Regions from separate parts of the Pontibacillus yanchengensis genome, predicted to be linked through region 1. Evidence: riboswitches for the same ligand, from Rfam matches in the RefSeq annotation. Region 1 holds a riboswitch; each other region holds the start of a gene.
What was found. Region 1 has a riboswitch for S-adenosylmethionine ahead of GLW08_RS13520 (LLM class flavin-dependent oxidoreductase). Riboswitches for the same ligand answer to the same signal wherever they lie in the genome.
Positions count from the first base shown of each region.

Region 2: linked by a shared signal. The riboswitch ahead of GLW08_RS09635 (homocysteine S-methyltransferase family protein) and the one ahead of GLW08_RS13520 (LLM class flavin-dependent oxidoreductase) in region 1 are both predicted to bind S-adenosylmethionine.
Region 3: linked by a shared signal. The riboswitch ahead of GLW08_RS04200 (methionine biosynthesis PLP-dependent protein) and the one ahead of GLW08_RS13520 (LLM class flavin-dependent oxidoreductase) in region 1 are both predicted to bind S-adenosylmethionine.
Region 4: linked by a shared signal. The riboswitch ahead of metK (methionine adenosyltransferase) and the one ahead of GLW08_RS13520 (LLM class flavin-dependent oxidoreductase) in region 1 are both predicted to bind S-adenosylmethionine.

Region 1 is NZ_WMEU01000004.1:192,177-200,359, forward strand. It holds gene helD (RNA polymerase recycling motor HelD) at 317-2,650, shown strand; gene GLW08_RS13510 (CHY zinc finger protein) at 2,759-3,097, shown strand; gene GLW08_RS13515 (IDEAL domain-containing protein) at 3,094-3,537, opposite strand; SAM riboswitch class I at 3,738-3,849, shown strand; partial or broken gene GLW08_RS13520 (LLM class flavin-dependent oxidoreductase) at 4,014-5,057, shown strand; gene GLW08_RS13525 (ATP-grasp domain-containing protein) at 5,054-6,016, shown strand; gene GLW08_RS13530 (lipase family protein) at 6,375-7,097, opposite strand; gene GLW08_RS13535 (alpha/beta fold hydrolase) at 7,366-8,139, shown strand.
Region 2 is NZ_WMEU01000002.1:492,736-500,918, reverse strand. It holds gene GLW08_RS09665 (GntP family permease) at 225-1,514, shown strand; gene GLW08_RS09660 (hypothetical protein) at 1,682-2,173, shown strand; gene GLW08_RS09655 (3-hydroxybutyrate dehydrogenase) at 2,224-3,000, opposite strand; gene GLW08_RS09650 (L,D-transpeptidase) at 3,317-3,823, opposite strand; gene GLW08_RS09645 (aromatic acid exporter family protein) at 3,881-4,831, opposite strand; gene GLW08_RS09640 (BrxA/BrxB family bacilliredoxin) at 4,943-5,374, opposite strand; SAM riboswitch class I at 5,786-5,900, shown strand; gene GLW08_RS09635 (homocysteine S-methyltransferase family protein) at 5,988-7,037, shown strand; gene GLW08_RS09630 (2Fe-2S iron-sulfur cluster-binding protein) at 7,180-7,449, opposite strand; gene GLW08_RS09625 (VTT domain-containing protein) at 7,634-8,183, shown strand, end outside.
Region 3 is NZ_WMEU01000001.1:859,667-867,849, forward strand. It holds gene GLW08_RS04160 (alpha/beta fold hydrolase) at 1-63, shown strand, start outside; gene cls (cardiolipin synthase) at 182-1,612, shown strand; gene GLW08_RS04170 (hypothetical protein) at 1,922-2,125, opposite strand; gene GLW08_RS22375 (FHA domain-containing protein) at 2,356-2,493, opposite strand; partial or broken gene GLW08_RS04180 (polysaccharide deacetylase family protein) at 2,773-3,345, shown strand; gene sda (sporulation histidine kinase inhibitor Sda) at 3,555-3,689, shown strand; gene GLW08_RS04190 (helix-turn-helix domain-containing protein) at 3,925-4,458, opposite strand; gene GLW08_RS04195 (4a-hydroxytetrahydrobiopterin dehydratase) at 4,618-4,911, shown strand; SAM riboswitch class I at 5,135-5,247, shown strand; gene GLW08_RS04200 (methionine biosynthesis PLP-dependent protein) at 5,333-6,457, shown strand; gene metC (cystathionine beta-lyase) at 6,450-7,619, shown strand; partial or broken gene GLW08_RS04210 (macrolide family glycosyltransferase) at 7,811-7,945, opposite strand; gene GLW08_RS04215 (hypothetical protein) at 8,043-8,183, opposite strand, start outside.
Region 4 is NZ_WMEU01000013.1:22,984-31,166, reverse strand. It holds gene GLW08_RS20570 (ABC transporter ATP-binding protein) at 1-221, opposite strand, end outside; gene GLW08_RS20565 (ABC transporter substrate-binding protein) at 234-1,226, opposite strand; gene GLW08_RS20560 (alpha/beta hydrolase family protein) at 1,320-2,096, shown strand; gene pckA (phosphoenolpyruvate carboxykinase (ATP)) at 2,162-3,748, opposite strand; SAM riboswitch class I at 4,067-4,177, shown strand; gene metK (methionine adenosyltransferase) at 4,552-5,751, shown strand; gene asnB (asparagine synthase (glutamine-hydrolyzing)) at 6,008-7,915, shown strand; gene GLW08_RS20540 (C39 family peptidase) at 7,908-8,183, opposite strand, start outside.

The DNA.
Region 1 (8,183 bases):
AGATCAAGATTAGTCTTGGTGACTTGGTCAAAAACTATACGAGTAAACATTCATTGCACTTGCATAACCTCATAATAGGATGAGGTTGGATGGAAAATAGAAGACATCCATATCAAAGCAAAAAAAACATAAAAAAGGTACCGAGAACATCGGTACCTGACTGATAAAAAAGTTGTGAATATGTAAAAACCATGCTATGATAAAAATCCATGCATACAACAAAAATATGCAATTACATTTATCCAATTATAATTATACATGAATTTAATTTGAATGTCAAACCATTTGATAATCTTAAGTAATGGAGAGTGATGGTATGTCTGATAAACATGAAGATTGGCAAGTTGAACAGCAACGTGTGGATCGTGTTGTTGAAGAAATAAATAAAAAGGAAGAACAGCTTCGAGAAAAAGTTGGTGACGTCAAAGGGGAAGTTATTGACCTTCGCGAAGATTTCTTTGAAGATGTAACCGTCAATATGGATGAACCAGATGATGTAATGGAAACGTATAGTAGTATTCGCCAACAAGCTGAATTGCTAGGAGAACGGGAACGTAGTCATAAGCAGTTCTATGACCAATTGAAAACTTTGCATCGATTGAAACATTCTCCTTACTTTGGACGGGTGGATTTTGTAGAAGAAGGTGAATCGGAAGCTGAGGAAGTGTACATTGGAGTTGCATCGTTAATGGATCAACATGATGAAGATTTTCTCGTCTATGATTGGCGTGCTCCTATCTCAAGTCTTTATTACGATTATTCACCAGGCTCTGCATCTTATGAAACTCCCGAGGGTGAAATAGAAGGGGATATGACGTTGAAGCGTCAATTCATCATTCGTAACGGACAGATAAAAGGGTTATTTGATACAGGTGTTACGATTTGGGATGAACTGCTTCAAGAAGTCCTTGGTAACAATGCGAATACACAAATGAAAAGCATTGTTGCAACTATCCAAAAAGAACAGAATGAGATCATACGCTATGATAAGAAAAAATACTTATTGGTCCAAGGCGTAGCGGGTAGTGGTAAGACCTCAGCAGCATTACAACGTGTGGCTTACTTAATGTATCGGTATCGTGGCAGCATTCAAGCCGACCAAATCATGCTTTTCTCACCTAATCCAATGTTTAATAGCTATGTTGCAAATGTCCTCCCTGAACTCGGAGAGGAAAACATGGATCAAACGACCTTTTTAGAGTATATCGACAAACGCCTTGAGGGACGTGTGAGCTACGAAGACGCTTATGAGCAATTAGAACATCTTCTAACTTCCCAAAAAGACAAGGATTATGATGTTCGATTAAATAATATCCAATATAAAGCTAGTTTAGATTTCAAGGCATTTGTGGACCAGTATATTGAGCGGTTAACAAAGCAAGGATTAATCTTTAAAAATGTGAAATTTAGAGAACAGACCATTGTTACCAAGCAACAGATGGATGATTACTTTTATAGTCTAGACCCGGCTATTTCTACTCCTAATGCCATGCAAATGCTTGCAGATTGGCTTTTGGAACAAGTGAGTGCTTTTGAGCAAGCAGAACGGAAGAAGGCATGGGTTGAGGATGAAATCCAACATTTAAGTAATGAGGAATACTTGAGAATTTACCACAAAACGCAAAAAGGAAATCGAGATAATCAGGATACCTTTGATGACTTTCAATTAGAGCAGCAAATGTTATCGAAGGCTGTTGTCCGAAAGTATATTAAGCCGATAAAAAATAAAATTAAAAATCTTGAATTTATAAACATGACCGCTGTGTATAAAGCTCTGTTTTCCATTGAACCACATGATAAGCCAGCACAATGGGATGAAATGATTCAACAAACATTGGCATCGTTGGATGAGAAGCATCTCCTACATGAAGACGTTACGCCATATCTTTATCTAGAGGATCAGCTTAAGGGAACGAATGTCTACACGAAAATTCGCTACCTATTTATTGATGAGGCTCAGGATTATTCTCCGTTCCAATTTGAATTTTTGAAGAAGCTTTTCCCTTATAGTCGTATGACGATTTTGGGTGACTATAACCAAGCAATCTATGCCCATAATGTCCATGCGCCAACGCCATTATCAGAAGAACTCCACTCTGAAGGGGAAGTAGAAAAGCTTACCCTATTAAGAAGTTATCGCTCAACCAAGCCTATCATTGAATTTACAAAAGGACTTGTAACTGGTGGAGAAGATATTGAACCGTTTAATCGAGAAGGTGAGCGTCCAAGTCTTGTCGAAGTAGAGGATGCAGCGAAGCATATAGAAGCAGTTGAGCAAAAGGTTCTCTCCTTGCAAGACAAAGCATACGAAACAATTGCGATTATTTGTAAAACAGCTGAAGAGAGTCGACAAGCATACGAAGCGCTTAAAGATGATCTGCCTGTTAGACTAATGGATAAGGATACCTATACGTTTGAAAAAGGACTTATTGTCATACCTGCCTACTTAGCAAAAGGGATTGAATTTGATGCTGTTGTTATTTTTAATGCATCAGCAGAGCAATACAAAGATGATTTGGAACGCAACTTGTTCTATACCGCGTGTACAAGAGCGATGCATGAACTTCACATTCTTTCTTTAGGGGAAAAGAGCCCTTTTATTCAGGAAGTTCCTTCAGAAACATACGTGGAAGAACTGTTTATGCGATAAGTGGAGCAGATAAGTGTACAACACAACTCCCACTGGAACAGATTTTATCATTCAAAAGAGGAGGTGCGTAGAGATACGCGCCTTCTTTTTTAAACGGGAGGAAATAAAATGAAGATCAATGGTCATGAAGTAAAGGGGATAGACATTGATGCTGAGACTCGGTGCAAACATTACCATAAGGAAGTAGATAGGATCGCACTTAAATTTAAGTGTTGCGATACCTATTACCCTTGCTATCAATGTCATGACGAGGTCACCAATCACAAGGCTGAGACGTGGACTGTGGAAGAGCGAAACAAGAAGGCAGTTTTGTGTGGTTCATGTGGTAAGGAGTTAACGATACACGAGTATATGAACAGTGGATACGCATGCCCTCATTGTGAAGCCTCTTTCAATCCTGGCTGTCGTAATCATGCTAATCTTTACTTTGACGTCTCAGAAGATTAAAAGTGTTGTTTTAAGTAGGAAGATAACTCGATAAAGCCAGGCTCATCTTGTTTGTCTAACGCTTGATCAATCAATCTCATTGCATTTTCTCGCTCTAGTTCGAGAATCACTTTATCAATTGTTTTCATATTGATTGATTTTTTTCGATTCAAATATCGACTAGCAATCGAGTGGACATGGGTAACGAAATCAGGTAAATCCAATAGCTCTTGAATGGTAATTTGCATCATATGTTTCCCCTTTTGGAAAACTAGCACATCATTAACATTGGTGATTTTTTTGGTTTTACGATCAACTACAATTTCACGTCCTTCAATGGGAGTGAATTGATACAGGTCATCACCAAAGTGGATAGAGAAGTATTGATAGGCTAACATAATGCGAATACAATTTTCTTCGTGTTTCACATAAAACGGTTTTAACATCCGAACAGATAACATGTGATCACCCCTTAAATACTGAATATTTTGTTATTAGGATATGCAGTAATCCCGCCAGAGGTTAAAGATTTTAAGAAGGTTAGACGCTTTCATTTTTTTAAGTACTTTTTACGAAAAATTTAAACTATTCAATAAGTTTGACATATTGACGGGTGATTAGTAGTATATATGGCAACAACTTATGCATCATTAACGTAATCTTCTTATCCAGAGAGGTGGAGGGACTGGCCCTTTGAAACCTCGGCAACGGATTCTGTGCAACAGAACACCGTGCTAATTCCTTCAAGCTTAACGCGGCTTGGAAGATGGGGAGAGTTGGGATCTACATAAAAGCAGAGCCCCTCTTCTTTACATAAAAGAGAGAGGCTCTGCTTTTATGTTTATGAGGAAATACGTTAAAAGTTAGTGTTTAATACTGAGTAAAGTCATTGGAATAATGGAATATAATAGGTGTCGTGAAGGAGAGGGAATGGATGATGAGGTATGGATTTTGGCTCCCTATATTCGGAGGTTAGTTACGGAATGTAGATGAAGAACAGATGACTCCTACATTTGAGTATGTGAAGAATGTTATTCAATCGGCTGAAAAATGGGGGTATGACACCACCTTAATCGCAGAACTGTATTTAAACGATATCAAGGGCCCTGAAAGAGATTCATTAGAAGCATGGTCCACTGCTGCAGCATTAGCTGCAGTTACGGATTCGATAGAAATCATGACAGCTGTTCGGCCAAATTTTCATAACCCTGCTGTTACTGCAAAAATGGCCTCTACGATAGATCATATTAGTAATGGACGCTTTACGTTAAATGTAGTTTCCGCTTGGTGGCAAGAGGAAGCACGACAGTATGGAGGTGCTTTTACAGAGCATGATGAACGTTATGATCGCACAGATGAGTTTTTACAAGTCTTAAAAGGGCTATGGTCTCAAGATACATTTAGTTTTCAAGGGAAGTTTTATCAAATCGCTGATACACAGTTACAGCCTAAACCTATTCAAGCACCAACTGTTTATGCGGGTGGGGAAAGTCCCCGAGGAAAACAATCCATCTCTGAGTATTGTGATGCTTATGTGATGCACGGAGGGACGGTTGACGAGATTTCACAAAAAATAAGAGATATGAAAGAACGGAGACTTAAGGTGTCTTCAACGCCGTTTCAATCGTTCGGTATGGCTGCTTATGTCATCTGTCGTGACACCCTTGAGGAGTTAAATCGAATCACGCAGTTGAAACAGTCTAGCGCTTATGCAGGCTACAAAGACTTCACAAGTAAATCGCAGCTGGAACAGCAGGTGGAAATGTTGGATTATTCGGTTTCCAATCGTGGATTACGGCCAAATTTGATTGGAACTCCTAATCAAATAGCAGATAAAATGATCGCTTATGAAGAAGTTGGACTTGATTTGCTACTGCTTCAATGTTCACCTCAGCTTGAGGAAATGGAGCGGTTCTCTAAGCAAGTGATGCCTCTAGTAGAAGAGAAAAGGGTGCAGGAAAGAAAGGAGACTCAACAATGAGTAAAGTATATATCTTACACGAAAACGAAGAATGGACTGTCCACCTCACAGATCGTTTAGACCAATTGGGCATACCATATGAAAGCTGGCATTTGGATTATGGAACGATTGATCTATCTGAGGAACCTCCGGAAGGTGTGTTTTACAATAGGATGAGTGCTTCTTCCCATACAAGAAATCATCGTTTTGCTCCAGAATTTGCTGAAGCGGTGCTAGCTTGGCTTGAGCGGCATGGTCGGACTGTAATCAATGGAAGCAGAGCTCTTCGTCTTGAAGTCAGTAAGGTTAATCAATATATGGCATTAAACCAGCAAGAGATACAAACGCCTAAAACGATTACGGCAGTGGGACGTAATCAAATCATAGAAGCCGCAAAGCAGCTAGATCGAGCTTCCTTTATTACAAAGCATAACCGTGCAGGTAAAGGCCAAGGCGTTCAACTGTTTCACTCCATAGAAGCCTTGCATCAATATGTGTACAGCGAGGGATTTGACGAGCCTGTAGATGGTATAACCCTTGTACAGGAATATATTGAAGCACCTGAACCGTATATCGTGAGGTGTGAATTCATTGGTGGGAAGTTAATCTATGCGGTTCGTGTTGATACATCTGAAGGGTTTGAGCTTTGCCCTGCTGATGCATGTACGATTGAAGATTTACATTGCCCTACGGAAGATACGCCGCAACAAAAGGAGGAGCAACCTAAGTTTAGGATCTTAGATTATTTTGACGATCCAGTTATCGAACAGTATGAACAATTCCTTTTAGAAAATAATATTGAGGTAGCAGGGATTGAATGTATACAAGATCAAAACGGAAATCTGTACACGTATGATGTGAATACGAATACGAACTATAATAAAGAAGCAGAAGAGCAAAAGGATAAGTTTGGTATGTTGGAACTTGCTACGTACCTTGGCAGGAAACTAGAAAAGAAATCAATTTCGAGTTATGTATAAAACGGAAGTTAGGCATCTATTAAGGTGTCTAACTTTTTTATTGTCTAACGAAATTATAAAAATGTTGGCTTGTGCATAACTAAGTAAGTTATAGAGGCCACGTACAGCTCCAGCGCACAGCGACGAGCAAACTTCCTGCACCTCCTTACGATAAGTCAACATCGAACGCTTGCGCTCTTCGTGTTTCCTTTATCTCATACGGATTCAGCGGAAGTTCGAGTTCGATTAAGAACGCTACATCACGTAGCAATATCGAACCAACCCACTTCCTGTGGGCAGCAGTTTGTACGTCGCTAGCCGGGAGCGCTGAGCTTTTGTTCTCATAACGAAAGCCTTGATGTGGTAAATACTCGCCGCGTCAAAGGATTTCAATCCCTTTTCTATATGTGGTGAGTGAGTGGTTTCCCTTGATGGTATCGGTTTGCAAGGAGAATTCCATTGGAGAACGGATGTGTGAATAATACCAAAGCTGCTTTGTGAAAGGGCAGTAGATAACGGTAGGAGGGAGTTGGGTAACAAGGTCATGCATATTGGCAAAACGAATGCTCAGGGGCGTAAGCGTAGTATAGGATTGTGTAAAATTATCATTTCCGACTCGTGGACTTCCGTAATTGTACATGATCACCTGAGCGAATGGTGCGTTTCCTTTTGCATCTAAAGCATGTAGCGTCGCTAAGGCACCACCTAGACTATGACCGGTAATATAGAGCTTCTTATGAGGGGGAATGTGTTGATAAGCTTGGAAAATATCATCGCGGCACGACTCATAAATAGATAAGAATCCATTATGAACAAGCCCAGCATTGTCAACATAGGGGTAAGGTATTTGGAAAACCTGTGCGTCTGCGACCCAATCTGGTTCTGTTTGGGTGCCACGAAAAGCGATTATTACAGAATGCTCAGATTCTATGATAAAGCCGAACCACTCTTTTGAATGAAGGGTAGTTGCCTTGAATGTTTTCACTAGCTTAAACCCTTTAGGTATAGGAAACGCACCATTTTGTTTGAATTGCACATAGCTTAATTCACACATATTTAATAAAAATCGGGAAAGTTGCTTATGATAAAACGGTAGAAGCATGAGGTACAACCAACCTTTCATGGTAGAAATGAAAGGATAACTTTCGGCGCTCACATGTCTAGCTCTAGCGCCTTCACCTCAGGAGCTTTAGCAATACTTCTTTGTGGGAAAAATCGCCACGACGAAGCTTTGCCTTAAGCATGGCGGGGATGGATAAGGCGCTTGCGCTTTTATTTAGTTATCTTGGTTGTATGTTATGTCAATGAGATCGTGTTGGTTCTAACACCCTTGATTGTACATTAACATCAAGCTAAAAGGAGATACGTGCATGGTAGAGAAGACAATTTATTATAAAGATTTAGGTGAGGGGCTTCCTATCGTTTTTATACATCCACCAGGAATGGGGCATAAAGTGTTTCTTTATCAAGAGAATCTATCTCAGTCGTATCGGATATTACTGCCCGATCTAAATGGACATGGTATGTCTTCGAAACGGGACAATCCTGTTAGCATCCCAGGTTTTTCTTTAGACATTAAAGAGATGCTTGATCATGCTGGAATGGAGAAAGCGGTGATATGTGGCTACTCTGCAGGTAGTATGGTGGCGCAGGACTTTGTGCTATCTTATCCTGAACGCACGCATGCTATGATTTTATCTGGAGGCTACCCTAAAGTGAATTCATTATTACTAGCAGCAGAGTACAAATTAGGTATGCGGCTTGTCAGAAAGAACCGCGAGAGATTAGCGTATATAATCGCTAGAAGTCACACCAACCACCCTTCATTTCAGAATGTATTAAAGAATTATATGATGAAGGCAGATCCACGAGTTTGGTACGAGTTTTATCATAAGTCTTATCATTATGATTGTAGTGAGCGTTTATCATCTGTGAAGGTCCCTGTGTTACTGCTATATGGTGCAAGAGAAACTTGGATGAAAAAACATATTCCATTTTATAACCAGTGCTCTTTTTGTACGTTACAAGAAATCCCTAAGGCATTTCATCAATTACCTTCAAGACAATCGGTCTATTTCAACAGAATCATTGATCATTTCTTGAGAGAACAAGCTCCTCTTTTTCAAAATATGATATCAAAATAATGTTTGATGATCCCTTAAAAAGGAAATGAGTATAGAAGAAATTG
Region 2 (8,183 bases), on a different contig from region 1:
ATAGAAGACAGAAAGGTTTCATCGATTTTCCTCCTTGTTTATTTCTATATACACCATAAGCAGGATTTGCTTGGTTTAGTACAGTCTGTAGCTATAAATCTTCATACGACTTAAGATGTATTTTAATTTTACAGTTCACCTCTGAGATAAAAATCAGTTTAACTAAAAACATTAATCTTGGACATAGTAAAAAAGACTATTGAATAATGATGGAGGAAAACCACATGCTCAGCATAATCATTGGACTTGTCCTGTTAATGTTATTGGCATATTTAGGTTGGTCAATCATTTGGATTGCACCACTTGTGTCTGGAATCGTTGCCCTGCTCAGTGGCATGAACATATTAGAATCATACACCGGCACTTATATGGAGGGCTTCGTCGGCTTTGCGAAAGATTACTTTCCTATTTTCTTATTTGGTGCGATATTTGGTAAGTTAATGGAGGATACAGGCGCTGCACAATCCGTTGCCTACAAAATAACCAGCTTGATTGGCAAAGAAAGAGCTATTTTAGGAATGCTCTTATCTGCAGCTATTTTAACGTATGGTGGCGTTAGTTTATTTGTAGTTGTGTTTGCAGTTTATCCATTAGCTGTGGCTATGTTTAGACAAGCAAATGTTTCCAGGAAGTTAATCCCTTCTACGTTCGTACTCGGAGCATTCACATTTACCATGACTGCCTTACCAGGAACGCCACAAATCCAAAACATTATTCCTATCAACACGTTTGATACGAATACAATGGCCGCTCCTATCCTAGGAGTTGTCGCTGGACTAATCATGGCAGTAGGTGGTTATTTTTATTTAAAATTTCGTCAAAAACAGCTCGATGAAAAAGAAGATACGTTCACTGAACCACAAGGGGATAATAAAGTAAATGAGATTAACGAAGATGAGCTACCAAACTGGATTCTATCTGTCATTCCATTAATTGCAGTTGTTGTAACCCTAAATGTATTTGAAGATTTGAGTATTCTTGTTGCATTATTAATAGGGATTATTTTAGTAATGGTATTTAACTTTAAAGATTATAAAGAATTTATTAGCGCTATTAATGGCGGGGCCTCTGGATCCGTAATGGCAACTGTTAATACAAGTGCTGCCGTAGGTTTTGGTGCTCTTGTTACAGCTTCACCAGGATTTGAAACGGTGAAGGAATTAATATTCGACATCCCTCTAAGCCCTTATTTTTCAGAAGCATTTGCAGTCCAACTTCTAGCTATGATTACAGGTTCAGCCTCTGGTGGTATGGGAATAGCACTAGAAGCACTAGGGGAACAATATTATAATATTGCTGTTGATCAAGGCCTAAGTTTAGAAGCTTTCCATAGAATTACATCCGTAGCTTCCGGAGCTTCTATCCTACCTCATAACGGTGCCTTACTAACGTTATTTACAGTAACAGGTCTTACACATAAAGATTCTTATAAAGACGTATTTGTAGTAGGATTATTTATCCCTATGATCGCCACTATCGCCATTATTTTACTTGCAATGATGGGAATAAATTAATCATGGTTAAAAAGCATTGAATTCCAAAAGAATTCAATGCTTTTTTAATGCTATACCAAAACAACCATCAAGCTTTATCTAGTAAAATTTTACCAATTTTAGTGACGAGGATATAACTATACATTTTTTAGGTGATAATATGGAAAACATTTAGGAGATTCACTAACATGCATGTATTATTTTCTTTTTTCTTATTATTAACTACTGTGAAATGGGGAAATTGGAAGGAACTCACTCATCATTTAGACACGCTCTGGTATGTATCCTCCATGAGCCTTCTTTACCTAATTATTGTCGATGATTATCAATTATGGAGCTATGAATCCATCTGGCTTACATCAAAAGAACTCACGTTAATCCATTCCTTTATCGTACTACCGTCTATTACATTTCTATACATCAGTCATATGCCAAGAAAAAGGCTTCATAGAAGCTTGTACACTCTTGCTTGGACGCTTGGTTCTTTTCTATTTTCTTGGATTTTTTATAAGTTTGAACGCTTAAGCTTCTATAATAACTATGAACTGTGGATGGATCTTCCTTTTTATATTATTATGTATATCTTTATAAGTTTACATAGAACACGTCCCTTCTTAACCTATGGGTTATCCATCTTGATGATCATTTTCTTCATACTATTTTTTAATGTACCCTGGTAAAAACAAATAAAAAAGGCTACCACAATTGGTAACCTTTTTCTAAGTTTCTATTATTGAACCGTGTACCCTCCATCAATTACAGCAGCTTGCCCTGTAATACTCTTAGCTTTTTCACTTACTAAGAAAATGGAGTAATCTGCTATTTCTTGAACTTGCAGCAATCTTTTTTGTGGTACTAGAGGATAAATAACCTCTTCTAACGCTTTTTCTTTATCGATATTACGCGTATTGGCTAAGTCCTCTAGTTGGTTTTGTACTAGTGGAGTATCTACATAACCTGGACAAATAGCATTTACAGTAACACCATAATCTGCGGCTTCTAAAGCTGCCACTTTTGTTAAACCTATGACACCGTGCTTCGCACTATTATAACCTGCTTTACCAGCAAACCCAATCAACCCATTAACGGAGGCCATATTTAATATCCGACCATAGCCTTGTTCTTTCATGTGTGGAAACGCATATTTAATACCATAGAACGGACCCTTGAGCATTATATCGAGAATCAATTCGAATTTCTCTGATGGAAATTCCTCAATAGGGGCAACATGCTGAATACCTGCGTTATTAACTAGTATATCAATTCGACCAAATGACTCAATCGTCTTCTCAATTGCATTTTTTACATCATCTTCTTTAGCAACATTTGCCACAACTCCATCAGCATTGAATCCTTGTGAGGTCAATTCTTTAACAGATTCATTCAACGTATCTTCGTTAATGTCATTTAACATTACTTTCGCGCCAGCTTTGGCGAATTCAGTAGCAATTTCCAAACCAATCCCTTGACCAGAACCAGTAATAAGAGCTGACTTTCCTTCAAGCATTTGTGTGTTCCTCCTTTTATTCAATCTACCTTTTATCCTGCCCAATTGTAGAAAATTAAGTAAAAATTTCATACGAAGGATGATCTCAATTACTCAACGCATCTTCCACTTCAAGTTGCATCAAACAAGAAAGCATTAAATATAAGTTTTAGCATGTATATAAGCAAAAGACCCATGCGTAACCAGACTGATTATGCAGGGGGCTTTAGTATATATATTATTTACTGATAAGGAAATCCTTCAATATAATACTCGATATAATTAAAATCCACACTAATAAGAAACACAAAAAAACATAAAGGATCACTCCTCTATGTTAGTCTATTGCCTTGTACTCTTTGGCTAGCTGTTGAAATGATTTGTCAGTTTTCACTACTGCTATCTTTGTACCAATAGGGATCCTGTCGTAAATGTATTCTACATCTTTGTTGTTCATCCGGATACACCCATTTGATATATATTTACCTATTGAACTTGGCTGGTTGGTTCCATGCACCCCATATATACGACCATCAGTCCCCTTTGCATCAAAGCCAATCCACCTTGATCCTAAAGGATTTCTTGGATCCCCGCCTGGTATATCCAATTTTCGATAATATGGATCTTTCGCCTTCACTGTAATTGTGTGTAGCCCTTCAGGCGTAAGGTCATTCGTCTTCCCCGTAGCCACAGGGTACACATTCTCTACTTTACCATCATCTATATAAGCTAATTGATTGGTACTTTTGTTCACTATTAAGAATGGATAGCCACGTGAAGGGTTTTCACCAATTGGCCATATAGGGGACATGGCCAATAACACAACAATGAGCAAGCTCTTCATTACGATACCTCCTTAAATGACTTCGTAAGAATAGCTTGCCCTAAATAAGCAAGAACATTATATATCACTCTTTTTGAACATGCGTTTAATAACTAGATATTGTTCTATCTCATTTAATAATGTAAATAAACTCGCTCTTGTTTCAAATTCTTCTCTTGTTTGTGGCAAGTCAGCTTGTTTAAATTCATGACGTAATTCTTTAATCTGCTGCAAAAATAAAACAGCAGTATTTCCCGGATGAACATTCTGAGATAATTCTTCAAAAAAATCAGCTATGATGGTAGCATGATCCGAGGTTTGATTAATTCTACTGATTAACGGTAGCATTCTTTCTAGAAGTTCAAACTGCTTTTGTCTCATTTGAAAGTAATGATAATACTGATGATGCCCACGTAACAAATGATTTTCCACATCTCGATATGCAAGTGCCTTCGCTTCATCCAGTAAGTTCGCTGTAGTTGTTAGTTCTTTTCCTGTCCACTTCTGATCACCTGAGCGTAAGAATACAGCAATTTCTTGTAATATACGTTGAAAATTCTCTTCAACCGCTGTTTGTTTTTCTCGAAGTTTTCCTTCTAAACTAGGCATGTACAAGTTTAGTATTAAGGCTACGCCAATCCCAACAACAATTAAAAGCAACTCATTTAGCAATGTTTCTCCGTTAATATCATTAGATCCATATAAATGCAAAATTATAACCGAACTTGTGACAATACCCTCTGTTATTTTTAATTTTACGGTGGTAGGAATAAATAAAATAAGCATAATACCTATTGCCAATGGATGATAGCCAATTGTTTCAAAGATAATAAACGAAAAAACCATTGCAAGTATACATGCTGCGAATCGAGAAGATGCACTTACAATAGAACGTTTTCTTGTGTTTTGAATGCATAGTATCGTTAAAATTCCTGCAGAAGCAAAATTGGTTAAAGCCAGCATTTGAGCAAACCAAATAGCAACAGGAGTTCCAACTGCCGTTTTTAATGTACGGTATCCTATTTTCACATCTCAATCTCCTTATAATAATCTAACAACTAATATTTTCCCCTATAGAATGACGAAAAAGATGGCCAATAGACCATCTTTTTCAATTTATGGATGGTGACCCATCCCTATTTATACTTCATCACAATGTTGATCAAAAATGCCTTGCAATTTACCTACTACTTGAATAGGATCAAATCCTTCAATATCATGACGTTCTACCATTGTTACAATCTCTCCGTCTTTAAGAAAAGCAAAAGAAGGGGAAGATGGTGGGAATCCTACAAAGTATTCACGTGCACGATTCGTTGCTTCACGATCTTGACCTGCAAACACTGTAACGAGGTGATCAGGGCGTTTATCATAATGAATAGCATGTGCAGCAGAAGGTCTAGCTACTCCACCAGCACATCCACATACTGAGTTTATCATTACTAATGTAGTACCTTTACGTTGTAACGCTTCATCTACTTCTTCTGGAGTAGTCAATTGCTCATAACCTGCTTGTTCAATCTCCGTACGAGCTTGCGTCACAACATCTTCCATAAATATATTAAAATCCATATTGCATAGCTCCTTTATTTAGAGTTACCTACTAATACTATCCTATCAAGATTTGGTAAGGGATTCAACGGTATGAACTCGTACATATGGATGAAGTTTATTATGTGGCACTGGAGCGACTTTTTACCTACTAGTCCGACGATGTAATACCCTAATAACTTAAAAAGTTGTACCAAAACTTCCCCTCCCCAAGGTGTTTGCATATGATATATACATCACACTTCTATAAAATTAAGACGATTCACCGTCTTTTACACTCTCAAATTTGGATTGTAACCCCCACTATATCCATCCATAATTTTACACATTCGTGCTAATATTGTATATAAAATTCAAAAGAGTTAAAAAACGATTGACCAAGGTAAAGTTCTGTTTTATAATTCAACTTACGAAATTAAATAAAAAGAATATCTCTTATCTAGAGTGGCAGAGGGAATAGGCCCTGCGAAGCCCGGCAACCTTTCATCCGAACGATGTTGAAAAAGGTGCTAAATCCTACAGATTCTTAAAATCTGGAAGATAAGAGGAGGCATATATACATATACCCTCTTCTTATGAAGGGGGTTTTTTCATACCCTCTTCACCCAAGAGATAAAAAGAAAGGATGTAAACAATGAAACGTACACTTGAGCAACGTTTACAAGAAGGTCCCGTAGTATGCGGAGAAGGTTATTTATTTGAGCTGGAAAGAAGAGGTTATTTACAAGCAGGTTCTTTCGTTCCTGAGGTAGCATTAGAAAATCCTCAAGCATTGAAACAAACGTATCGTGACTACATGAATGCAGGATCTGATGTAGTATTAGCATTCACCTATAATGCTCATAGAGAAAAAATGCGTATTATTGGAAAAGAAGATTTACTAGAACCACTAAATCGAGAAGCTATACGTCTTGCTAAAGAAGTTGCAAAGGAACATCCAACGGAAGAAGCTCTTGTAGCTGGGAACGTTTCCAACACAAATTTATTTGACCCTGAGGACCCAGAATCTAAAGAAAAAGTTCGTAACATGTTCGCTGAAATGCTTACTTGGTGTAAAGAAGAAGGCGTAGACTTTGTGAATGGTGAAACATTTTATTACTACGAAGAAGCCCAAATTGCTTTAGAAGAAATTCTGAAACACGACTTACCTGCTGTAATTACCCTTGGAGTAATGGGTGAAAATAAGATGAGAGATGGATATGAAGTGGATGAAGCTTGTCAGAAGCTTCAAGAAAACGGAGCTCTTGTTGTAGGGATGAACTGCTTTAGAGGCCCAGCTACAATGCAACCTTTTGTAGATAAAATTAGAGAAACTGTCGATGGTTTTGTAGCGGCTTTACCAGTGCCTTATCGCACAACGGAAGAACATCCAACATTCTTCAATTTACCTGACGGTGGTTGTTCTTGTCATTTACCAACGGAAACTACATTCCCTACGTCACTTGATCCGTTGTACTGTAACCGTTATGAAATCGCAAACTGGGCGAAAGAAGCCTATGATGCTGGAGTAAATTATTTTGGTTTATGTTGTGGAGCTTCACCTACTATGCTTCGGGAAGTTGCAGAAACAGTCGGTCGTGAAGCTATTAATTCCAAATACTCTCCAAACATGGAGAAACATTTCTTATTTGGATCAGATGACACATTAAAATCTCATAATACTCACTATCGTACAAGAGCTTAAATTGGTGAAGGATAGCAAAATATCTACCTATAGAAAATAATACCTCATAGTGATTTTTCCCATAATAAACCCCTGACCATACTATTGTTGAGTCAGGGGTTTATGTATTGTAATAAGTTGTGATTTAGAAGAAAAAAACCGATTATTTTAATGGAACCGTCTGACAAGCAAGTCTATATCCTTGTTCCAATTCCTCTTCCAATTTTTCATGTTCTTTAGGAGTAGGATTGTTTACGATATCGTCACCGTCAAGTAGTTCTACTCTACAACGAGTACAATTCCCTTTTTGACACTTGAAATCCAACGGAACCTCTTGCTCAAATGCAGAAGCTAACAGGGATTGGCCTTTTACAGCTTGAATCGAGTACAATTCTTCGTATTGTTTTACTTGAATGGTTTGTTCATTATTCATGTATTCTCTTCCTTTCATAATATATGTATAGTACCCTTCACCTATTGTATGCATAATAGAACCCTAGGACAAGTGTCCTCCCTACTAAAGAATAGATTTACATAGTTTTAACCTATCATTTTTAGGGGATAGACCGATTATAAAACATTTCAATTGGCCCAGTTAAGAAAGGCAAGGGATTCTAGTGAACAGTAGTTTAAAAAGCTTTTTATGGAAAATCATTATTTTGTTAGTCGTAGCTGGTGGCATGCTCTTTGTAAATAAAATGTTTCTTCATATTAAACCTGACCACATAGAAAGTTGGGTAGAAAACTTTGGTATATGGGCACCTGTTGTCATTATATTAATCTTTATCATACGTCCTTTCACTTTAATACCACTATCCATAATTGCTGTTGCATGTGGATTACTTTTTGGGCGGTATATGGGTACATTATATATTGTTACAGGTACTGTTTTAGGTTCATTGCTCTCACTACTCGTTCTTCGTTATTTTCTTGAAGAAATTCAAATCAGCGACGAAAAAAAACAAAATTTATATACTTTGAAAAAAGACCTTGAAGAACACGGATTTAAATCAGTCTTGATGATACGCCTATTACCAGGTGTGAACTTTGATTTAGTTACCTATATATGTGCACGAGTTGAAGTGAAGTGGTGGAAATACACCTTTGCAACCCTTGTTGGTACTTTACCTGGCTCATTTTTATTTGGTTTTTTCGGATCTAGTTTGC
Region 3 (8,183 bases), on a different contig from region 1:
ATGGAGCGCCCCGATGAATTTAATCAACACATGATTGCTTTTTTTAATTCCGCTTCAGCTTAATTAGAAGCTTGGAATCATTCTCTATTATTTTCTTTCACAAAAGGTATTCCTTTTCTACTAATGGTAAGCTATCATTTCATTGGAATCACTTTTTAAAACTTCTTTAAGGAGTACGACTATGGGTTTACTAGCAGGTCTAGCAATATTTGTAACATTCGTAAACGTACTATTAGGCATCACGATTATTTTTCTAGAACGAAAACAGGTTAGTACAACTTGGGCTTGGTTAATGGTCTTATTCTTTATACCGATTTTTGGATTTATATTATATCTTTTTCTAGGTCAGAACTTAAGCAAGGCAAAGTTATTTCGGGTTTCTAGTGAAGCCACAGAATTTTTTACCAGTTTGAAAAAAAGGCAAAAAAAGATGTTCGACCATCACCACGAATCAAATTATGAGTATCAAGGTCTTATGTATATGAATCTAGTAAACAACGATTCCATTTTTTCAAATGATAATCATATAGAAGTGTTTACAGATGGGCATAAGAAAATGGATGACCTTATTAGAGAAATAGAAAAAGCTGAGGAATTCATCCATATTCAGTACTATATTGTGCGAAATGACGAAACGGGAGAGCGATTGATTAACGCATTGTCCAAAAAGGCTTATGAAGGTGTTGAAGTCCGCTTTTTATATGATGATATGGGATCGTTAAGTTTACGTAGATCCGCATTATCCCCGCTCATTAATGCAGGGGGCCATGTAGCAGCGTTTTTTCCTTCTCGGATTCCTTATATTAACTTACGTCTAAACTATCGTAATCATAGAAAGATTGCTGTTGTGGATGGAGTTGTCGGTTATATTGGTGGTTTTAATATTGGCAATGAATACCTTGGGCTCGTCCAAAAGTTTGGTTATTGGAGGGACACCCATCTTAAGGTGAGTGGAAGTGCTGTTTATTCTCTTCAAACTCGATTTTATCTCGACTGGAACCATGCTTCTAAGTATAAAATGGCTCCCTCTTCTAGATATTTCCCTGACATCCAACCTCAGGGAAACAGTGGTATGCAAATTATCACTTCAGGACCAGACTCTGAGTGGCAACAGATTAAGAATGCATATATCAAGTTAATATTATCGGCTAAAGAAAGCGTCTATATTCAAACACCTTACTTTATCCCTGATGATAGTTTAATGGATGCCATAAAGATTGCATCATTAAGTGGGGTTGATGTGAAGATTATGATTCCTAATAAGCCTGATCATATGTTTGTGTATTGGGCCACTTATGCTCACATCGGACAATTGATTGATGCAGGAGTAAGAAGCTTCACTTATGAAAATGGATTTCTGCACGCTAAGACTTTAGTGGTAGATGGTAAAGTTGCATCAGTTGGAACAGCTAATATCGATGTAAGAAGCTTCAAACTGAACTTTGAAGTAAATGCTATCGTCTATGACCCTATCTTATCCAATGAGCTGCAACAAATCTTTATCGAGGACCTTGCCAACTCCTATGAAATCACAGAAGAAGTGTACCGTAATCGTACCAATTTAATTAAAATGAAAGAGTCTGTATCACGGCTCTTATCACCAATATTATAAAATCAAAGAAAAGCTCAAGGTGCCTTCATCACCCGGCGGGCTTTAAGCAAAGCCTCTTCGTTGCGATTTTTGCCGCTTAGATAGGCTTTGCTCTTAAAGCCCGAGGGGGTAGGCGCTGGAATTAAACAAGTGAGCGCCAAATTTTATGCTTTCTTTACTTTCACAGCAAAGAGCTTGGGGCAGAACCCAAGCTCTTTTTAATATTACATTATTATTGGAACTGTTATTATAGTTAATGCTAAGCTTAGCAGAATGGAGATAATCCAATCTTTCTTTCTTGTCATCTTCAATAATATATTGGCAATGGTGCTAATAATCATAAAGAGTAAAAAGACGAACAAAATCATATATCCTTCCACTGATTTTCACCTTCCCTATTATATTCAAATAAGTTATTCCTATTATTTCAGCGTAAGAATATAGCCCTTCCCTCTGATGTTTTCTATATGTATGCTTACACTCTATTTTTTTTCGAATACGGTAGATGATGGCATTTACTTCTTCTGCGCTCACATCAGGGACTCCTTGTTCATAAATTCTTTTGGTCACGCCGCATGCTTCAATTCATCTTTTGAAACAAATTGTCCTTTATTTCTTTTCAACACATTTATATTCTTTAGAAGAGAATGTGTAGCAAGTATTGCTTATCCAGACCTCCTGCTTATTTGCGTCGAACTTACACTCTTGCTCCTGGAGAATTTGATTCTCTAATTTAAATACTAAACGTGAATCCATTCGATAGCTTAATTGTACCCACGTAAAGTCTTTTCTTCGTAACACGGTAATTGGTGTTTATTTACCCATGTGCCATGTCTACTTCCTAAGTCTTTAATATACATGTTAGATTCATAACTATAAATCTCCGCATGTTTCCTATATATACTATCAAAAGGGACATTCGGCTTTCACCCACTAGATTTACGTCAAATGATAACTTTTTGCGTATTGAGTGAAAGAACAGCTCCTCTTTCGTAAGGGGACCCTATATAATCATTAAATAGCCTAGCGTATTCATATGATTAAAAACTCTCTCATATCTTAATCTACTATTATTTTATCATAGAATTATCATTTGCTTGTTATTGAATAAACAATGTAATTTGAATACGATTTTAATAATAGGAACAATATTCTAGCTAACATAGAAAAGGGGTAATCAAATGAGAAAAAAGTTATTCAATATAACCATGATCATACTTGCTATTTCTTCAAGTTTATATGGAACTTTTGAATTGATGAATGCAAGAACATTTCAGCTTTTTGGAGGCTTAACCAATCGAGTGAATATGAATGAGAATGTTGTCGCCTTGACCTTTGATGACGGTCCTACCGAAAATGTAAAAGGCATTCTCCCTTTGCTTAAGAAGTATAATGCAAAAGCTTCCTTTTTGTAGTAGGAAACAAACTCAAAGAAAATATGGAACTCGGAGAAAAGATTAGCAATGCTGGGCATCAATTAGGGAATCATACTTATTCTCATAAACCTATGATTTTTAAGTCCTCTTCCTATACTAAAGAAGAAATTCATATAGAGCCGGATACTTCATACTACTTTCAAAGAAAGTTGACTACGTAAAAAGTAATATTAAACAGGGTCTATTATTCTACTACACCCTATGTATGATAAAACTAATAATGGCTTAAATACGATTAATGAAATCTTGAAATTATTATCAAATCAAGGATATCGATTTGTTACAGTAAATGAGCTACAGCACCTATCATCTTCATAAATATTCAAGTCCTGTAATTAATAGTTTCTGACATTACCCACAAGTGTATTATTTATACTATATTAAGCAACCCACTTTCATTACTATTTTCATAAAACAAATTGATGAAAGTTTCTATTGTGTAACAAATGAGCCACATGACAAAAAGGTTCTTTGTAGTACAAGATAATAATTAGTAGAGATATAGAAGTTGCTGTGGGGGGATTCCAATGGTCGTAAAATTGACAGATGAATTATTAATTAAAGCATATCAAGAAGCTAAAGAAAACGAAGACGTCGAAGCATCATTTCTAACTATTCTCGAGGAAGAATTGTTAAAACGAAATATAGAAATCAATGAATAAAGAACAAAAACTCGGGGCGCCCGCTTAGCGATATATATGCTTTGGCCCACATGGCGTGGGTTGGTTCGATGTTGCTTACGATGCAGCGGTCTTAATCGAACCTCTTTCACCCCAGAACTTCACCTGATTCCGTATGAGATAAAGGAAACATGAAAATATATGTGTCGTACAGAGGTGAGGAAGCACATTAGTCGCTGGGCGATGGAGCTAGACATGTAATCGCTAGAACTTATACTTACTTTACTTTTGAAATATCCATTGCTGCCGTAGCTACACCTACAATACTATTTTTCTTGTTATATAATGGTTTGGCATAAGTCAAATAATCACGTTCTTCTCCATTTAAGGAGAACGCGATTACCTCTTTTTTTATTTCCCCAGTTCGTATTACTTCCTTTTTTAAGGCCACTAACTTGTCACTATAGGATTCATCCATTATATCGTATATTTGTTTGCCTATGAGCCAATTGTCTTCAAAATCAACCTGAGAGTTAAACACCCATGTATATTTTAAATCTAAATCACAATGTGTAAATGTAATAGGTAAATCTGACAAAGATGCTTGTAATGGTTCGATAAAATAATCCACATAAAAGTTTGAGCAATTAAATGATAAGATGTCAGCTATTTTCTCAGCGATTTGTAAACTTGGTGTTCGTTTACCGCTTTCAATTTGAGCATAATATGCTCGATCAATATGACACAAGGAAGCTACATATTCCTGGGTGAATCCTTTTTCTTTCCTTAATACTTTCAACCATTCTCTCATTTATTCACTTCCCTATTAAGCTAGATCACTAATGTTTCATTACTATAATAATATTCTCCATAGTTATCATAAAACCCTTTGGTACTTTATGGTTAGTTTAACTCTTTTATGAAAAGGTAAAATATATATAGAAGTCCATACCTAATAAGGAGGATTACCATGAGCACATTATCTCAAACGGAAATTAAGCAAAATCATGAGGATATCCCTCAATGGGAAGTGAAAGACGAAGTTGAAATAGGACGAGTGTACACTTTTGCACAATATAAAGATGGGTTAGAATTTGTTCAACAAATTGGCACCATCGCAGACGAAAAAGACCATCATCCTTCGATACAATTAGAGTACAAAGAGGTCGTTGTAGCCCTTACTTCTCATGATGTAGGTGGCCTAACAAACCGCGACTTTGATTTAGCACAACGCTTTGATGAAGTTTATGAAAACCGAAAATAAATCACATTAGCCATTGAGGGAATACCTTGATGGCTTTTTTATAGGGGAATTGATCTGGAGTGAGATTTAGAGGGGGGACTGAGAGCATTCAGAGCAAATTATAGAATTTCCGAGCACACCCCTCCTCTATTTATCCAAAGTTTAAATTTTCTAAAATCATTCATTGCGTAACATCCTTTAATGCTGTATGGTAGTAATTAAATAAATTACAAATCACATAACATTCTTATTCAGAGAAGCTGAGGGATCTGGTCCGTCGAAGCTTCAGCAACCGGCCTATTTAGGTGAGGTGCTACCTCCAGCAAGTGGGATGAATGTCCACTTGAAAGATAAGAAGAAGGATAAACTTGAGACCATCAAGCTCTTCTTCGGAAGGGCTTTTTTTATTATCATTCATACCATACTAAAGGAGTCGATCGACATGTGTAGTCATCATTTAGATACAAAACTAGCACAAACAGGGAACCGCAGTGAATCCACAACAGGTGCTGTCACCCCACCACTCCACCTCTCTACTGCTTACCGCCATCCAGGAATTGGACAATCAACTGGATATGATTATATCCGTACCGGTAATCCAACCCGCGATTTATTAGAGCAATCCATCGCTACATTGGAATCTGGTCTTGATGGATTTGCATTTAGTTCCGGAATGGCTGCCATTCAAACGGTCTTCTCTATTTTCACCCCAGGAGATGAATTCGTTGTTACCCAAGATGTTTATGGTGGATCTTACCGTCTCTTCGAAAATCACTTTCAAAAATTTGGCCTTGGATTTACGTACGTGAATAGCACAGAGCCAGAAGATTTCGAACAAGTAGTAACAGAGAAGACAAAAGGACTATTTATCGAAACACCCACTAATCCACTCATGACCCAAATTGATATCGAAGCCATTGCAAAATTAGCTAAAAAATACAACCTACTTCTAATCGTGGATAACACTTTCTTTACACCTTATCTACAGCAACCACTTCAACTAGGTGCAGACATTGTCATACACTCGGCAACGAAATACCTTGGAGGTCACAATGACGTACTCGCCGGACTCGTAGTAGCCAATGATGAAGCCATCTGTGAAAGTCTGGCTGCTGAACAGAACGCTTCTGGTGCCGTATTATCCCCATTTGATTGTTGGCTGTTAATGAGAGGTATAAAAACACTAGGTCTTCGTATGAAGCAGCATGAGACCAATGCAAAACGAATCGCTGAGTTCCTTAAGAACGATTCCAATGTAACAGATGTTCTCTATCCTGGTCATGGAGGCATGCTTTCCTTCCGTGTTCAACAAGAGGAGTTCGTCCCATACCTTCTTCAGAGTTTTGAGCTTATTTCTTTTGCGGAGAGCCTTGGCGGTGTGGAAACCTTTATCACATACCCTGCCACTCAGACGCATGCTGATATACCAGAAGAAGTACGCTCTAGTTATGGTGTAGATAATCGATTACTCCGCTTATCTGTAGGAATTGAGGATGATAGAGATCTAACAAAAGATCTACAACAAGCTCTTGATAAAGCACAAACGGAGGTTAAGCAACATGTCTAATTATTCTGTTCAAACTAAGCTACTTCACAATGATTATTCTGTAGACAAAACATCCAATGGAGTTAGTGTACCGATTCAACATGCTTCAACATTCCACCAAGAGGATATTAGTGAATTTGGTCAATACGATTATGCTCGCTCCGGTAACCCAACCCGGGATGCACTAGAAACTACCATAGCTGACCTTGAAGGTGGCACGCATGGTTTCGCGTTTGCCTCTGGCATGGCTGCGGTGTCTAGTTCTCTTATGCTATTGTCCAAAGGTGATCACCTACTCATTACCGAGGATGTGTACGGAGGTACATTCCGATTTGTTACGCAAGTCCTTTCTCGTTTCGGAATCGAGCATACCTTTGTGGATATGACCAAGCTTGATGAAGTAAAAGCAGCCTTTCAATCGAACACGAAGGCTGTTTTTATCGAGACACCATCGAATCCGCTGTTAAAAGTAACAGACATTGAAGCAGTTACACAGCTTGCTAAACAGCATGATTGTATTTCGTATATGGATAATACGTTCTTAACGCCTTTGTTACAAAAACCATTCGATCTTGGTGTGGATATTATTATTCACAGTGCCACCAAGTTCTTAGCAGGACATAGTGATGTTGTTGCTGGTTTAGTAGTAGTAAATGATGAACAATTAGCCCAACAAATCGGTTTTTTACAAAATTCATGCGGTGCCATTTTAGGACCTCAGGATTGCTGGCTGGTCCTTCGCGGCATCAAAACCCTGCACGCTAGAATGCGGCAGTCTGTAGAATCAGCAGAAAAACTAGCAAATTATTTAGAAGGCCATTCTCTTATTACAAAAGTCTATTATCCTGGATTGACTTCAAACTCATATTATGAAGTTCAACAAAAACAAGCCAAAAATGGCGGTGCTGTTCTGTCATTCGAACTCGCCAATGAACAGGCCGTTGAGCAATTTGTAGAACGGTTAAAGCTGCCCGTTTTCGCTGTTAGCCTTGGGGCAGTTGAGTCCATCCTATCTTATCCAAGAAATATGTCACACGGCTCTATGCCTGATCATGATTGTGACCAGCGCGGTATTACAAAAGGTTTACTCCGCTTATCAGTAGGACTGGAAGATGCAGATGAACTCATTGTCGATTTCGAACAAGCACTAGCTTATACAAATCAACCCGCAAATACAATATAACTGCCACAAAATAAGTGCCAGACCCCCACCACGCTACAGCATTATCGCGGTGGGGGGGTTGGCACTATTTTATTGCATTTTACTTTTTTCCTATAAACGCATCAATCTCCCGTAGAGCTTGCTCAACTCCTCCACTTTCCCTAAAGCCAGCCCTTCCAAGACTCACGCCTAAATCATTAGCCACTAAATCCAATATTCCACCTATGATTAATTTTCTCAGTTGTTAAATAATGGACTTCGTCTCCTCTATCAGTAAAAGCCTTTACCATGCCAAGAGTAGGATTAACATGACCCTCGGCTGGAAAATTAATCATTAAAATGTTCATAGAGATACCCCCTTTCTATTGGATAACCCTAGAATATCATGTAGATAACGTCCATGTTTTAAAAGTGCTTGTTACATCCCCCCTACAAAGGACTTCTCTATAAAAACCCACCTCCACCAGGCGGTGGAGGTGGGTTTTTACGATGGTCATATGGATCTTTCTCAATATCTTTATTCATACGCTTTCTATTACTTGATGCAAGACTAAACAGAATAATCGGTATGGAAACTAATAAGCA
Region 4 (8,183 bases), on a different contig from region 1:
TGTTTGGAAATAGGAGAACCATTAACAAATACGTTACCTTCTGTAGGTGCTATTAATCCAGATACAATGGAGAGAATCGTGGATTTTCCGCACCCACTTGGTCCTAGAAATGATACAAAATCTCCTTCTTCAATAGTAAGGTTTATATCTTCTATAGCCTTTGTATAGCTCGAAGTAGTGAAGTATTGATGAGAAATATTTTCTAAGGTAAGGAAACCCATGATTCTCCCCCCTTATTCATTTATAATCTTCTCGGCTATTTCTGTATTTACTAACGTCGAATGATCTACATCTTTAGGAAGCTCTCCTGCTGCATCCATAATGTCTTTCAAGTTGTTCCATTCATCTTGATCTAGTATTGGGTCTAGTGCATAAGAACCTTGGCTTTTATAGCGATCCACCACTGTTTCAATTAATTTAGGTTCTGTATCTTCAAAATATGGTTGGATAACATCTGCTATTTCTCCGGCACTATGGTCTTCCACCCAGTTCTGTGCTTTGTATAGCGCACGAGTGAATTTTTCCATATCTGCTTTGTTTTCGTTTATAAAACTATCCTTTGCCATAAAAACAGTGTAAGGTACATGACCAGATTCTGTTCCAAATGAAGCTACAATATGCCCTTTACCTTCTCTTTCAAAAATACTTGCTGTTGGTTCAAATAGCTGAACGTAGTCTCCTGTACCTGAGGCAAAGGCACTTGGGATATTGGCAAATTCTACATTCTGGATTAAATTTAAATCATTTTGAGGGTCAATCCCTTTTTGCTTCAACACATATTCTCCAACCATTTGAGGCATACCACCTTTACGCTGACCTAGGAAGGTACTGTCGTTTAGGTCCTCCCATTCGAAATCAAGCTGTTCTTCCCTTGCAACGAGGAATGTACCATCTGTTTGGGTGAGCTGAGCAAAGTTGATAACGGGATCACTTGCACCTCTTGCATACACGTAAATAGATGTTTCAGAGCCTACAAGGGCTACGTCAGCACCATCTGACAATAAGCTGGTCATTGTTTTGTCACCACCCCATGTCGTCTTCAAATCCACGGATAATCCTTCTTCTTCAAAGAAACCTTTTTCTAATGCTACATATTGAGGGGCGTAAAATATGGACCGTGTTACTTCGGCTACTCGAATATTTGTTGGTTCATTGCCACAAGATGCGAGTGGGAATAGAACCATCAGAGCTAACGAAAAATATAGAAGCAGACGCATTTTTTTCATTCGAGGTCATCCTCCTGTAAGATAAGTATCAAAAGCTATGATAGCTTATGCTCTTGTGCAAAATGTGTGATTGCCTAGAAAGGAAGTATAGTTATGAAAGACGCTACAATTATTTCAAAGCAACGCTACCCATCTCCTCATCCCAGGTTAACGGTATCGCTTGTTACATATTGGAGTGATGGGTTACAAGTGAAGGGTTTTATGGTAGAGCCCAATGATGGGGAGCAATATCCTGGTTTTCTTTATCTACGTGGGGGGATTAAGAATGTTGGAAAGGTTCGAATAGGTCGAATCATTCAATTTGCTTCCTATGGATTTGTAGTATTTGCTCCCTGTTATCGAGGTAATATGGGAGGGGAAGGGAGCGAAGACTTTGCACTACGGGACCGCTTAGATGGTCATAATGGAGCTAGGCTTCTTTTTAATCACCCTCAAGTTAATGGAGAGGTCAATGTGTTTGGCTTTTCAAGAGGTGGGGTTATGGCACTCTGGACGGCTTTGGAGGTTCCTAATATTCACAAAGTTGTATGCTGGGGTGGAGTAAGTGATATCGAGCTTACGTATTGGGAGCGTGAAGACCTTCGTAGGATGTTGAAGCGAGTCGTAGGAGGTACACCTAATAAATACCCAGAGCGATATGAACAACGAACGCCTTTATCTAAAATGGATGAGATCGAGAGTCCTGTTCTCCTTATCCATGGAGCGCATGACCAAAATGTATCGGTGGAACATTCTGAAAAGCTAGAAGACGTGCTGCAGCGACAGGGGAAGCCTGTGACGAGTTGGATTTTTCATAATCTTGATCATTATTTTCCTCCAGCCATTAATCGACGTACCGTGAAACAGCTAGCAGAATGGCTTAAAGAATAAAAAATGGCTAACCCTTTTTTGGGCTAGCCATTTTATATAAAGGAGATGAGGGAGTAAATTTGGTGTTACTTATATGTTGGGCCAGCGTTACGAATTTTTTGGCTAACCCCATCAAATTTGTTGAAATTCTCATGGAATTTCTTAGCTAAATGTTTTGCTTTTTCTTGGTAGTCTGATTCATTCTTCCATGTTTTCTTCGGAATTAATACATCATCTGGAACACCAGGACAATGTGTAGGGATATTAAGACCGAAGATGTCGTCTATTACAGTCTCGCTGGAATTTAATTCACCTTCTAGAGCAGCTTGAATCATAGCACGGGTATAAGAAAGCTTCATTCGACTTCCTTCTCCATATGCTCCACCAGTCCACCCTGTATTAACTAGGTACACATTTGCATCAAACTGATCGATTTTTTCACCTAACATCTCCGCATATGTGGAAGCATGTAATGGTAAAAATGGGGAACCAAAACAAGTTGAGAAAGTAGCTTGAGGGGATGTCACACCTCGTTCTGTTCCAGCTAGTTTACTTGTGTATCCACTTAAAAAGTGATACATAGCTTGTTCTTTTGTTAGCTTACTGATCGGTGGCAGTACCCCGAAAGCATCAGCTGTTAAGAACACAATTGTGTTTGGATGTCCAGCAATACTTGGCTGAACTATGTTATCGATATTTTCAATCGGATAAGCAGCACGTGTGTTTTCTGTTAAAGATGTATTTTCGTAATCAGGTTCTCTTGTTTCTTCATCGAGGACAACATTCTCAAGGACTGAGCCGAATCGAATGGCATCATAAATCTGTGGTTCTTTTTCTCGACTTAAGCTCACACACTTTGCGTAGCAACCGCCTTCGATATTGAAGACTCCACGATTCGACCAAGCGTGTTCATCATCGCCTATTAAGCGACGGTGCGAATCGGCTGATAAAGTAGTCTTTCCTGTTCCAGATAGACCAAAGAACAAAGCAACGTCACCCTCTTGCCCAACGTTGGCAGAACAGTGCATTGGTAGTACATCTTGTTGAGGTAGTAAATAGTTCATGACAGAGAAAATGGATTTCTTGATTTCTCCTGCATACTCGGTACCACCTATTAACACGATACGGTGTTTAAAGGAAACCATGATAAATGCTTCAGAATGAGTACCATCAACTGCTGGATCTGCTTTGAAAGTAGGAGCAGACACAACGGTGAATGCGGTTTCATGATTGGCAAGTTCCTCATCCGTTGGACGAATGAATAATTGTTGTGCGAAAAGATTATGCCATGCAAATTCAGTTAGGACATGAATGGGCAGGCGATATTGCTCATCAGCACCAGCAAACCCTTTAAAGGAATAAATCTCATCCTGAGCTCCGAGATGGTGCATTACTTTTTCGTATAAACCTTCGAAAACTGCCTCAGAAATAGGCTGATTCACACTACCCCAATCAACCTCCTCCTCGGAGGTTTCATCTTCTACGATAAATTTATCCTTAGGGGAGCGGCCTGTGTATCGACCTGTTTCCGCCTGGATGGCTCCTGTTGCTGTTAGTCGCCCTTCCTTACGAAACAATATTTTTTCTACTAATTCTGCGACAGAAAGGTTTTTCATAACTGTTTCCTGTACAAACAGATCAGTCAGCTTTGACTTTTGATTTACCGTACTCATCGAACAAAACCTGCCTTTTTAAAATAATGGGAACATCGTCATGAAGACGAGAAAAAGCAAATAAAGGTAAAAACTGAGTGGACTCTAAAATAATACAAACATAAAAATGATGAGAGTCACAAGTCGTTTTTAATGTAAGAATAGTATAACACATTTATCTCATTAGTCCACACTATTTATATAATTCAAACTTTATGTTTACATTGATTTGAATATTGGCTTTAGCTAGTGGTGTTTTGCTTTGTATCTCCCGGGAAAATCCCCACACTAGTTGACATACCAGGTCCAAAACGTTATGATTGTTCGCGAACGGAAACTATCTTATCCTGAGTTGGTGGAGGGACAGGCCCAAGGAAACCCAGCAACCGTCACTGCATATAGTGAAATGGTGCTAACCTGATGCAAGGTATTGACCTTGAACGATAAGAGCGAAAGGACCCTTTCCCTTTGCTCAGTAACGGGAAAGGATTTTTTATTTTACTTTAGAAAAGTTCCCTTTCTTAAAGGAATATTGTAATAAAAAAGGTAACGACTTTTACTGGAATAGTGAGACGTCGTATTTTTCTAATGCAAAAATGCACATGCATTATTTAAAGACTTCTTTAAGTAATGTTTACACTTTCTGCTTCTTTTTATATATGCACATTGTTTACCAAACGATTATATTATTATTCATTATATCTAGGTTTGATAGCTACTGTTACTTAGTAGAGTAAGGAAGAAATAAAGGTTTGTTTCTTATAAAGTCAGCTGGGTGATGAGTTCCGTGTCAATTCATTGTTTTAAAGGAGGAGTTTGAGGGGATGGCTGCAAATCGCCGCTTATTCACATCAGAATCTGTTACAGAAGGACATCCAGACAAAATTTGTGACCAAATTTCTGATGCGATTTTAGATGAAATATTAAAAAATGACCCAAATGCACGAGTTGCTTGTGAAACAACTGTAACCACAGGCTTAGTATTGGTTTCCGGTGAAATTTCAACGAATACCTACGTTGATATTCAATCCATTGTGCGAGATACCATTAAAGAGATTGGCTACACGAGAGCAAAATTCGGCTTTGATGCTGAAACTTGTGCTGTATTGACTGCTATTGATGAGCAATCAGCTGATATAGCACAAGGGGTAAACGAATCATATGAAACTCGTGAAGGTCAAATGACGGACAAGGAAATTGAAAATATTGGGGCTGGAGACCAGGGTCTTATGTTTGGATATGCTAGTAATGAGACACCTGAATATATGCCATTACCAATTTCTCTAGCTCATAAATTAGCCAAACGATTATCCGATGTTCGTAAGGATGAAACACTAGAATACTTACGTCCAGATGGAAAAACGCAGGTAACAGTGGAATATGATGAAAACAATCAACCACTTCGAATTGATACCATCGTCATTTCTACCCAGCATCATCCGGAAATCACATTAGAACAAATTACAGAAGATCTTAAAGAACAGGTAATCAATCCCATTGTTCCAAAAGAATTATTAGATGACAAAACAAAATATTACATCAATCCAACGGGCCGTTTTGTAATTGGTGGACCTCAAGGAGATGCAGGTCTTACAGGGCGGAAAATTATCGTAGATACGTACGGTGGATATGCTCGTCATGGTGGTGGTGCTTTTAGTGGTAAAGACGCTACCAAAGTAGACCGTTCTGCAGCCTATGCCGCGCGCTATGTAGCTAAAAATATAGTAGCAGCTGAACTTGCGGATTCTTGTGAAGTCCAGCTTGCTTACGCCATTGGAGTTGCTCAACCTGTATCCATTTCTATTAATACGTTTGGCTCAGGTAAGGTATCTGAGGAAGCCTTGGTAGAAGCTGTTCGAAACATCTTCGACCTACGTCCAGCTGGTATTATTAAAATGCTTGATCTGCGCCGCCCTATATATAAAGATACGGCAGCATTCGGTCACTTTGGTCGTACAGATGTAGAATTCCCATGGGAAAAAACCGATAAAGCTTCAGAATTAATGGAACAAGTAAGGAAATAAACTCAAAACTGACCTCTTCTTTTGGAAGGTCAGTTTTTTATATGGGAAAAATGTTTAATGAAAGGACTTGATTAGGAAGGGATAAAGTCTAGCTTTAAAGTACCTACTGAAAGTATAGAACCTAGATATTTTTTAGCTATTCGTACCACTTAAAAATAGGCACTTTCGCTCTAGTTTGTTATAACTTTGTTTTCCCACATAATGCTTTTGTGGTAAACTTAAACAGGAATGTGACCAGAAAGAGAGGATCCTTCGTATGTGTGGTTTTATTGGAGTTATACGACATATGCCTTCTCCTTTAGATGAAGAGGGGAAGCAGAGATTTAAACAAAGAAATGATATTATTACCCATCGAGGACCAGATGATGAGGGATATTACCATGATGAACATGTATCCTTCGGTTTTCGTCGATTAAGTATAATAGATATTGAGAGTGGCCATCAACCGCTAAGTTATGAGGATGAACGGTATTGGATGGTTTTTAATGGTGAAATTTACAACTATGTTGAATTACGTGAGTCTCTTCAAAAAAAGGGGTACACGTTTGAAACAGAATCTGATACGGAAGTCATTGCGGTGATGTTCAGTGATCAACGGGAACAAGCTTTTTCCTACTTGCGTGGCATGTTCTCTATATTAATATGGGATAAGCAAGAACAAACCCTATTTGGTGCACGTGATCCATTTGGCATAAAGCCGTTATTTTATAGTGAACAAAATGGGGAGACATATTTTGCTTCTGAGAAGAAAAGTATTACGCTTCTACAGGAAAATGAGCTTGTCAATACGGAAGCATTACAGCATTATTTAAGTTTCCAATATGTCCCCGAACCATTGACGCTAACAGATGGCATACATAAGGTGGAGCCTGGATATTATTTCGTTAAAAAACCAAGCGAATCCATCGACTTCCATCGTTATTTTCATGCCACGTTTACACAGGTATCAGGGGAACAACAGAAATGGATTAAGCAAATTCAGGATGTCCTATATGATTCAGTTAATGTACATATGCGAAGTGATGTACCTGTAGGATCTTTCTTGTCAGGTGGAATTGATTCCTCCATTATTGTTGCGATGGCACGTGAATTTAATCCCAATATCAAGACCTTTTCTGTAGGGTTTGAGCGAGATGGATATTCTGAGGTGGATGTAGCAAAAGAGACTGCCGATAAACTCGGTGTAGAAAATATTTCGTACACTATTACACCTGAAGAATATATTCAAAAGTTACCAAAAATTATGTGGCACATGGATGATCCACTGGCCGACCCAGCATGTGTACCATTGTACTTTGTGGCCCGTGAAGCAAGAAAGCATGTAACAGTTGTCTTATCGGGTGAAGGTGCAGATGAACTGTTCGGTGGATATAACATTTATCGTGAACCAGAATCCTTGAAAATGTTTGATTCTATGCCAGGCACTGTTAAAAGTTTGTTAGGTCGAGTAGCGAAGATATTACCTGAAGGCGTGAAGGGTAAAAGTTTCTTAGAACGTGGAACTACTCCGTTAAAGGATCGCTATATTGGTAATGCGAAAATGTTTGAAGAAGCTGACAAAAATTCAATCCTGAAAGATTATCATCAGCATTCAAGCTATCAATCGTTAACAGCAGATCTTTACAGCCAAGTTGAATCAAATCATCCTGTAAATCAAATGCAGTACATTGATATGCAGACGTGGCTTCGTGGGGATATTCTGTTGAAAGCAGACAAAATGACGATGGCGAATTCACTTGAACTACGAGTGCCTTTTTTAGATAAAGAAGTATTTAATGTGGCACGTGAGCTTCCCGTAGATATGAAAATAGCAGAAGGGACGACGAAGTCCATTTTACGAAAAGCGTCCCGTGGAATTGTTCCAGACCATGTACTCGATCGTAAGAAATTAGGCTTTCCTGTTCCCATTCGTCATTGGTTAAAAGATGAACTATATGATTGGGCTAAGCAGCTTATACAGAACAGTGAAACGGACCACTTGATTGAGAAAAAAGTCATCATGCAATTGCTTGAAAATCATGTACAAGGGAAAGCTGATTACTCCCGTAAAATTTGGACGGTTCTCATGTTCATGCTTTGGCATCAAATTTATGTAGAACGAAAATATTCCATGAAAGACTTAATGGAAGAAGATAAATCAACAAGCAAGCTATCCATTACTTAATGGAGATCGCTTGCTTGCCCATTTGCACCCAGGCTTCTCGGAAGTCCGAAATGGGTGCTTTTTTCTTTTGCCCAGATAACGGGTCATTAAAATAAATAGATTGACTATCATATCCAGTTACTAAAACGGAGTGTTCTTTCATTGTGATACTTTGTTGTCCTTGAGCTGTATTCCATGTTTCAAAGTATTCTTCAGGTAATTTCTTATACAAAGTATTTGTAATAACCCAGACGGGACGCTTTTCGTTTAATTGCTCTAAGATTTGGAA